DNA from 4 places in the Fictibacillus sp. B-59209 genome. Region 1 is predicted to be linked to each of the others. Evidence: riboswitches for the same ligand, from Rfam matches in the RefSeq annotation. Region 1 holds a riboswitch; each other region holds the start of a gene.
What was found. Region 1 has a riboswitch for S-adenosylmethionine ahead of P4361_RS19915 (ABC transporter ATP-binding protein). Riboswitches for the same ligand answer to the same signal wherever they lie in the genome.

Region 1 (2,201 bases):
TTTATGAGGCCCCTTGCTGAAAAAGCTGGCATAGAATTGCTCTTTAAACGCTTTTTTGTAGAGCATGGAACCATTTTCTCCAGGAGTAATTCCTCCTAAATCATTAATTCTTGCATTAAGGGGCGGACGGTAAACCTGACCTTCCAATTTTGCAGCAAAAGACTCGAATTTTTCACCGTCTATGATAGGCGTACCTGGCAGCGGGACCATAAAGTCTTTTCGATCAATAATTGCGATGGTTTGGCCTTGCTGAATCAATGATATACTCTCAGGCGTATAGACAGGCTGTACGGCCAGAAGAATACCGGTTAACCATGAAAGTAACATAACAAAACAACCTCCCAAAAGATAGTATGAGGAAGGACGGCTGGATTTATGTAGTAAGCATTCACGTAATAATATTTAGATTTTTCAAAAAAGTTATTGACTTTCCATTGCATACCTGTTTTAATAACAATTAATCCGATGAGGATTATATGAATTAAAAACTCCATAAATTTTTTCTTATTCTGAGAGGTGGAGGGAATTGGCCCTGCGAAACCTCGGCAGCGGACTCTTTAACGAGAGAACTGTGCCAAATCCAACAAGCATCAGCTTGGACGATAAGAGAAGTAGAACGCTATTTAACTTCTTCTTACACGTCCATGAGATGTAAGAGGAAGTTTTTTATTGAGTAAAAAAATATCGTGCAGCTGATTGGTAAACCAAAGGCCGTGTCTCAACATTAGCAGACATGGCCTTTTGGTTTTCTTTTTTTCATAAACTGTTTCCGTTTGAAAGGGGGATTTTATTCGCTGCAAATGTTCAAAACGTTTCGTCGACCGGACAACCGGAGGCTTTCCTTAAAAAGGAGGTTTCCGGTTGTTTTCTTTTTGCAAAAACGCAGGGAAGAAGGGAGATATGATATGACTTTACTGCAAATTAGTAAACTCAATCGGAGTTTTGAAACAGGAAAAGGCGTGACAAAAGCACTTGAGCAAATAGATCTCGATGTGAATCAAGGAGAATTTATTACAGTGATCGGCCCGAGCGGCTGCGGAAAAAGCACATTATTAAAAATAATTGCTGGATTGGATACAAGGCATGAGGGCTCTGTATTGCTGGATAACCAAAAAGTATCCGGGCCGAGCATTGATAAAGGGTTTATTTTTCAAGAACCCAGGCTGTTTCCCTGGCTGACCGTGGAAAAAAATATCGCGGCCAACTTGCCTGTGAAAGAAAGTGCTACACAAGAAAAAGTTCGCGAGCTGATTAAGCTGGTACGGTTGGAGGACTTTGAAAATGCCTATCCAAAAGAGCTGTCGGGAGGAATGGCACAGCGGGTATCCATCGCAAGAGCCCTGCTTAGAAATCCTAAGATTCTTCTCTTAGATGAACCATTTGGAGCGTTAGATGCCTTTACCCGGTCACATATGCAAGAGGTACTGCTCAATATCTGGCAGAAGAACCGGACGACGATGATATTTGTGACTCACGACATCGATGAGGCCATTTATCTCGCCAGCACTATAGTGATCATGAATCCCCGGCCAGGCACAGTCAGGGAGGTCATACCGATTGAACTGCCTCATCCACGGAGAAAAACAGATCTTGCTTTCCAGGAAATACGAAAGCGGGTATTGAGTGAATTTGAAAAAGTGGAGGAAAGCGAGCGAGCAGCAACCGTCCGATAACGATATAAAGGAGATGGAAAAATGAGCAATCAGACTGGGGTATTAACGAGAACGACTGTAGAACGAAAACAAAGCATCAAGGAAACAGCATCAAAAAAACAGAGGAAAAACCCATTTCTATCCCATTGGGCACGAGGATTGGCATTTCCCGTTTTTATCATCATTATTTGGGAACTGTCAGGTGCTTACGGACTTATTTCTGCCACCTTGCTGCCAAGGCCGAGTGAAATCCTTATCGCATTTAAGGACTTAATCCGTACCGGGGAATTATTCACCCATTTTAAAATCAGCTTGTTCCGGGCACTTACAGGATTTTTAATTGGCGGGGGACTAGGACTTCTGGCCGGGCTGGCAGTTGGTTTCTCGAGCAAAACAGAGCAATCGCTTGATCCTACGTTTCAGATGCTGCGGACTATTCCATCGTTAGCTGTAATTCCTTTATTCATTCTCTGGTTTGGCTTTGGCGAGCTGTCAAAAATATTGCTGATCTCAAAATCTGCGTTCTTTCCGCTTTATGTGAATGCGTTC
Region 2 (2,201 bases), on a different contig from region 1:
GAGATCCTCCTGATGAAACGTTGAAGAAAGGTGCATCGGTACACTGACCGCACCAGTTGTCGGATCGGTCTTATGCTTATGATGCAGCAATTTGGTTTGAAAATTATAACAGGAATAGTCACTCATGGGGGATTGCCTCATTCTGAACAATTTGAAGTGCTTGCGATAAGTCATCTATAAGGTCATTTTCATCTTCAATTCCAACAGACAGCCGAAGGAGCCGGTTGCACACCCCTCGCTTGATGCGAATGTCATCCGGAATATCGGCATGGGTCTGAGTGGCCGGATAGGTGACGAAGCTTTCGACACCGCCCAAGCTTTCCGCAAATGTGATCAGTGAAATTCCTTTTAGAAAGTAGGGAATCCATTCTTCGTTACGAAGCCGGAAGGAAATCATTCCACCTTTTCCTGGGTAAAGCACATCCGTAACAGCTTCATGTTCTTGGAGAAAACCGACGACCGCCTTTGCGTTTTCTTCATGCTTTTTCATCCTTAATGCCAAGGTTTTCATGCCTCTCATCAACAGCCAGGCGTCAAAAGGGCTTAAAACGGCACCCGTAGCATTATGATGATAGGACAATTCTTCACATAATTTTTCTCCTTTTGCAGCAACGAGTCCTGCGAGTACATCGTTGTGTCCCCCAAGATATTTTGTCGCACTATGGATGACGATATCTGCCCCAAGTTCTATCGGCTTTTGAAGCAAAGGCGTATAGAATGTATTGTCTACAATCACGAGGAGACCATGTTCCTTTCCAATAGAAGCAATCGCCTGGATATCACAAGTTTCCATTAAAGGATTTGTCGGGGTCTCCAGAAAAATCGCTTTGGTATTCGCAGTAATCGCCTGTTTAATTTCAAGAGGATTCGCCGTGTCTGCGTATTTACAGGACAGCCCCCATTTTTTATAGCCTTCTTCCAATAACCGATAAGTACCGCCGTATAAATCGCTGGATACGATCCATTCATCCCCTGATTGAAAAAGGGAGAGGATGGTGGCGATCGCGGCCATTCCCGAACTGCAAGCAAAGCCTTGGTCCGCTCCCTCCAGGTCCGCGATCGCCTGTTCAAGCAGCTGGCGTGTCGGATTGCCGGTGCGTATGTAATCATACCCGCTTGATTCTCCTATCCCGGTATGGCGATAAGCGGTTGAAAAATAAACGGGCGGATTAACTGATCCTGTCCGGTCTTCACTTCGGTTGCCGATCTGAGCAAGCTTTGTTTCCGTTTTATACATGGAGATCCTCCTAATAAATAAAATAAAAAAAGCCTTCTAAGAAGAAGACTTTTGAGAAATATCAATTGTCGTTCTTCTTATCTTTCAAGTTCATTAACGAACTTGATGGATTTAGCACCTTTTCAGCCATCCGCGGCTGAAGGTTGCTGAGGTATCATCGGGCCATTCCCTCTACCTCTCTTGATAAGAAAACAAATCACGTATCAAATTGTAATTTATACTCTACAATAATATTCTGAATGTTTCAATAGGTATTTCAAAAAATATTGCTTTTTTAAAATTTCAACTAACCTTTTTATTACATTGGCGGCTGTATTGGTAAGGTACTCGAAAGTTAAAACTCGGGACGTACTTTAGTAAAAGGGCTAACTCTTCTGATAAACGATGAGATACTTTTTTCTTTTTTTGTTTTTCTCAATCAGCACCTACCTTTATTACATTTACACCAGATGATTTTAGTCCTGTATTTAAAGAGGTTTTCAGAAAACACTGGTTCCATTTACCATATTCGCAGGTAAATAGTCGGTTTACGCACAGAAATTAAGCAATTAAAAGCTTTTAACCTAAATCTTCTAAGTAAAATTGAAACGTTTTTATCAGTTTGAAAAAATGTTAGGAATGGTAATATTTATTAAAAACTACTAATTAAGGGAGTCTGACAGTTGATAGTTGAGACAGATAAATACTATATGCCTGGTAAAAATCGTGTCATCTTGCTGCCTGCCGTTTGGAGAGAGGAATTTAATATAACCGAAAATGACCTCCTCACTGTATGTAAAAAAGACGACTCAATCATCATTCAGGCCAATACCATAAACGAAGTAAAGGGAGCCAAATATATAAAGATTAATAAAAAAGGAGTGATAACCATTCCGAAATCTATAGATGAACAGCTGGATATTCGATTACATCAACTGTTCATTAATTCAAAATACTGTTCCTTTTTTATTGCACCTGTAAAATA
Region 3 (2,201 bases), on a different contig from region 1:
ACCACGTCTGGTTTTATGGTCTTGATGAGCCGAAATGCTTCAAATGCTCCTTGCATGACACGGAACGGATCTTTAAAATTGTTCCAGTCAAAATAGCGCCTTAGTTTACCAGTAGATATGCTGTAATAGCGGACGCCTTCGATGGTTTCTGTCAGTTGCCGTTCAATTCCTCCTTTTGAACCGATATAGCTGACTTCCCAGCCTTCTTTTAAGAACAAAGGAATCAGAGCCAGGTTAACAGAAACGTGCCCGGTGGAACCTCCCCCGGTGAATACGATTTTCTTGCCCAAACCTTCCACCCCTTTTATTTATGTGTTTCTATCATACCAAAAATAATCTGCAATGATTCCAGAAATATCTGAATAATGGTTGACGCTCTCCTGTCTGCCGTGATAGAGTAAGACTAATTTAATGAAGCTTATCAAGAGCGGCGGAGGGAAAGGCCCAATGAAGCCCGGCAACCTTCAAGTATTCTACTTGAAAAGGTGCTAAATCCTTCAAAGGTAAAACTTTGGGAGATAAGAGACGGATCGGAACCATACAGCTCTCTTATCTTCGTGATAAGGGGGTTTTTTGTACTAAAAAAATAAAGTGCTACATAACATGTTTCAATCTCATGATAATACTCTTATCCAGAGCGGCGGAGGGAAAGGCCCGATGAAGCCCGGCAACCTTCAAGTATTCTACTTGAAAAGGTGCTACTACCTGCAGGAAAGAACCCTGGATGATAAGAGGAGGCCGGACTGCAGACCTCTTCTTTAGAAAGAGGTTTTTTCTTTTGCCATCATACAGATACCATTCATCCACTAATAAAAAATTTACTTTTGCAGAAGGAGTGATTATGTTGAAAGAATTAAAAATAGCACTGCTGGGGCTGGGGACTGTAGGATCCGGCGTATATACATCCATCATGGATAGAAAAGGTGCTTTAGAAGAATTGCTGGGTCATCGTCTGAAGCTGTCCAGTATTTTGATTAAGGATTCTTCCAAAGCAAGGCCTTTCGTAAAGGGGGTACCGTTGACGTCCGAATTCGAGAAGGCGATCGGGGAAGAAGTGCCTGATGTGGTCATTGAGGCGATTGGCGGAATCGAGCCTGCACGGTCTTACATCATACAATCACTTGAAGCGGGATGCCATGTGATTTCTGCGAATAAAGATTTGATTGCCCGGCATGGAGAAGAATTAACAGAGCGTGCTGCCGCAAAGGGTGTCCGTTTTGTCTATGAAGCGAGCGTAGGCGGAGGAATACCGATTTTGAGAACATTGAGGGAGCTTTTAAGAATCAATCGGATACAGCATGTAGAAGCCATTTTAAATGGAACGTCCAACTTCATTCTTTCGTACATGAGAACGACAGGTTCCTCGTTTGAAGAAGCGCTGGAACTGGCCCAGAAAAAAGGATATGCAGAGCCGGATCCAACAAATGACATCGAAGGCTTGGACGCATTTTACAAAGCGATGGTGTTGAGCAAATGGATTTATGGCGTGCAGCCATCCTGGGAAGAAGTGCAGGTGGAGGGGATTGGAAATGTGCTTCTTGAGGAGATTCAACTGGCTGAGCAGCTGGGGCTTCGGCTGAAGCATCTCGTTCTTTTAAACGATAGACTTGATCTCCAGGTACAGCCTGTATTTGTGGATAGCGATCATCCGCTGTATGGTGTGGAAGGCGTGGACAATGCCGTCCGTATTCAGACAGACCTTCTCGGCTGTTTGACCTTGCAAGGGCCGGGAGCTGGTGCAGAAGCAACAGCAAGTGCCATTGTGGAAGACTTATTATCGATCTATGAAACTAGGGAAGTATATAGAAACAAACCGGCTGTATCGGAACTCTGCCCTAAGAAACAAGAACAAGAGGTGAATACCTACCTTCTCGTCGGTGAAAAAATTGATTTTACAAAGGAAAGGGTTTCAGCAATTGAAAGGCATGGAATCATTTTAGACCGGACTTCTCTTCGTTTTCAGCATACTTCCCTTGCTGCCCTGCTTTATGAAGGACCGCTCCCTCTAGAAGAGGAGGATGAGTTTATTCCAGTGAACAGCATCTATCCGGTCCGTCTGTCAAAAAGCGGCAAGGGGGCAGAGAAAGAAAAGGTGCCGGTGGCAGAATAGAAGACAGGAATATCCGTGGAGAGTCGGCTCTCTGCGGATTTTTTTACCCATCATGTTGACAAAGGAAAGGGTTTTACATATGATGGAAGTA
Region 4 (2,201 bases), on a different contig from region 1:
CGAGGAAGTTGCATGGATGGATTATATGGAAGCAGAGCCATATCTATATCTTCCGGATGGTGTAAAAGAAAGGATCAAATCCAATCATTCCATCTCCTATAGTCAGCGAGGAACCGTCAGAAGCTAAAAAAAGAAGTGCAGTATCCAAGAAAATAAGGACAATTATTTGATGAAAAAGAAGCTTTCTCGAAGATGAGGGGAAGCTTAATTTTTTTTGAGGAGCATGCTGTGTTTTTAATGTGCAGGTAACGTGTTTGAATACTGATTTTTAAGTTTACATGCGGGTTTGTATGGTTTACTGTCCACTTTGCTGAGTTTACGTGCCGTTTTTCAGAGTTTACAGTCTGCTTTTTTCGCTTTACGTGCCAGATCAAGCATGTTACATGCCAAACACACCATCCCGCCACATGCCCCATACCAAAAAAGAGCCAGGAGAAAATTCTCCAGGCTCTTATTTCAACTTATTTTGAAACAGGAAGGACGGCGCCTTTGTATTCTTTTTCAATAAACGTTTGGATCTTTTTAGAATGAAGCACTTCAACCAGGGTTTTAATGGCTTTCTTGTCTTTATCTCCTTGGCGGACAGTGATGATGTTGGCAAATGGAGAATCAGGCCCTTCTAGTGCGATGGAATCTTTCTTTGGATTAAGTCCTGCATCGATGGCATAGTTCGTGTTGATGACGATAGCATCTCCTTCATTGTACTGATAGGCCTTTGTAAGAAGAGCTGGCTCGATGTCAGCCTTAAATTTAAGTTTCTTTGGATTTTCAACAATGTCCTTCAGCTGTGCTTTGTACCCGACGCCTGATTTAAGCTTGATCAATCCTGCTTTTTCAAAGATAGAAAGGATTCGGCCATGCTCAGCTACTGAATTGCTCAGAATTACTTTTGCACCGTCCGGCAAATCTTTTAGTGATTTGTATTTTTTAGAGTAAACGCCCATTGGTTCAATGTGAATGGCTCCGGCGTTTTCGAATTTATAGTTTGGATTTTCTTTCAATTGCTGCTCCAGGTATGGAATGTGCTGGAAGTAGTTAGCATCGATCTCTTTATTGGCCAGCGCTTTGTTTGGCAGAACGTAATCTTGGAATTTGACGATCTTCAGGTCAATTCCTTTTTTCTTCAGCAAAGGAACCGCTTCTTTTAGAATGACAGCGTGCGGTACATTAGAGGCACCGACAGTTAATTTTTCTATCTTTTTCCCATCGCCGCTCGTGCTAGATGATCCGCATGCCGATAATGCTGCTGCGATCAATACTCCCAGTAATAATAATCCCCATTTTTTTAATTTCATTGATTCCCCAACCCCCATTTTCATTTTTTGATAGTACTACACTGTCTTGAGAGCATGGATTTAAACCAAAAGCCCTCAATCTCAAAAGAGACAGAGGGCTTCCGAATAAATCCGTTGACCTCTCATCTCTCAGCTTTCGCTGTTAGATTTAGCACCGTTTCCATACTGGTGATTCAGCATGAATGGTTGCCGGGCTTCATAGGGCTAATTCCCTCCACCTGCTCTTAATAAGAGTGTACTCATATCAAATTACTTTGTATTATGGCAGGGATTCAAAATAATGTCAATTCCTTTTTTTCTTACAGAGCCATTGTATAAATATATTTATAGGTGTTTGTGTCGGAGCTCTTCAAGAAAAAGCGAACCTCTCGCAATCCACTGTATCCAATTCAAAATCCACCATGTGCAGCGTTCCTTTCCTTGTTTCTGCCATCTATCATAGCGAAATTGGGGCATGTTCTCCAATTAAGTTGCCCTATTTGTAAAAAAATGCAGACAAAACATGTGGAAGAAGATATCATTAAAGTATGATCTACACGGCATAAGGAGGTACGAAATATGTCATCTGAAAATAATGGGCAGCCTAAAAAGCTGAGCTATCAGGAAGCGATCAAGCAAAAGCTGGCTGAAAAAAAGCAGCAGCAGGCTAACGGAAAGCTTTCTACAAACCCGGTTAAATCAACCAAACAAATGAAAAGCCAGCAGACGAAAAAGGCCAACAACCAGCACCGTCGCACTGGCGTTTAATTTTGACTATGAAACCCTTATATGAGGGTTTTTTTGTTTACTGAGAAAGGAGTCCTCATGAATATAATAAAACCAATTTTTCACCAGCTGGAGGTAGCCAACCATTACATTTTAAAAATTTTAGAAATCATGGAAGAAAGCGACCTGGAACTTTCGCTG

Region 2: linked by a shared signal. The riboswitch ahead of P4361_RS09270 (methionine biosynthesis PLP-dependent protein) and the one ahead of P4361_RS19915 (ABC transporter ATP-binding protein) in region 1 are both predicted to bind S-adenosylmethionine.
Region 3: linked by a shared signal. The riboswitch ahead of P4361_RS16915 (homoserine dehydrogenase) and the one ahead of P4361_RS19915 (ABC transporter ATP-binding protein) in region 1 are both predicted to bind S-adenosylmethionine.
Region 4: linked by a shared signal. The riboswitch ahead of P4361_RS06190 (MetQ/NlpA family ABC transporter substrate-binding protein) and the one ahead of P4361_RS19915 (ABC transporter ATP-binding protein) in region 1 are both predicted to bind S-adenosylmethionine.

The regions. Positions count from the first base shown of each region.
Region 1 is NZ_JARMMC010000028.1:23,959-26,159, reverse strand. It holds gene P4361_RS19920 (VanW family protein) at 1-327, opposite strand, end outside; SAM riboswitch class I at 502-609, shown strand; gene P4361_RS19915 (ABC transporter ATP-binding protein) at 906-1,673, shown strand; gene P4361_RS19910 (ABC transporter permease) at 1,695-2,201, shown strand, end outside.
Region 2 is NZ_JARMMC010000014.1:53,283-55,483, reverse strand. It holds gene metC (cystathionine beta-lyase) at 1-126, opposite strand, end outside; gene P4361_RS09270 (methionine biosynthesis PLP-dependent protein) at 119-1,237, opposite strand; SAM riboswitch class I at 1,312-1,427, opposite strand; gene P4361_RS09265 (hypothetical protein) at 1,900-2,201, shown strand, end outside.
Region 3 is NZ_JARMMC010000020.1:96,803-99,003, reverse strand. It holds gene P4361_RS16920 (undecaprenyldiphospho-muramoylpentapeptide beta-N-acetylglucosaminyltransferase) at 1-290, opposite strand, end outside; SAM riboswitch class I at 416-525, shown strand; SAM riboswitch class I at 626-734, shown strand; gene P4361_RS16915 (homoserine dehydrogenase) at 842-2,110, shown strand.
Region 4 is NZ_JARMMC010000008.1:171,172-173,372, forward strand. It holds gene P4361_RS06185 (NUDIX hydrolase) at 1-127, shown strand, start outside; gene P4361_RS06190 (MetQ/NlpA family ABC transporter substrate-binding protein) at 462-1,295, opposite strand; SAM riboswitch class I at 1,415-1,529, opposite strand; gene P4361_RS06195 (hypothetical protein) at 1,854-2,042, shown strand; gene P4361_RS06200 (DinB family protein) at 2,100-2,201, shown strand, end outside.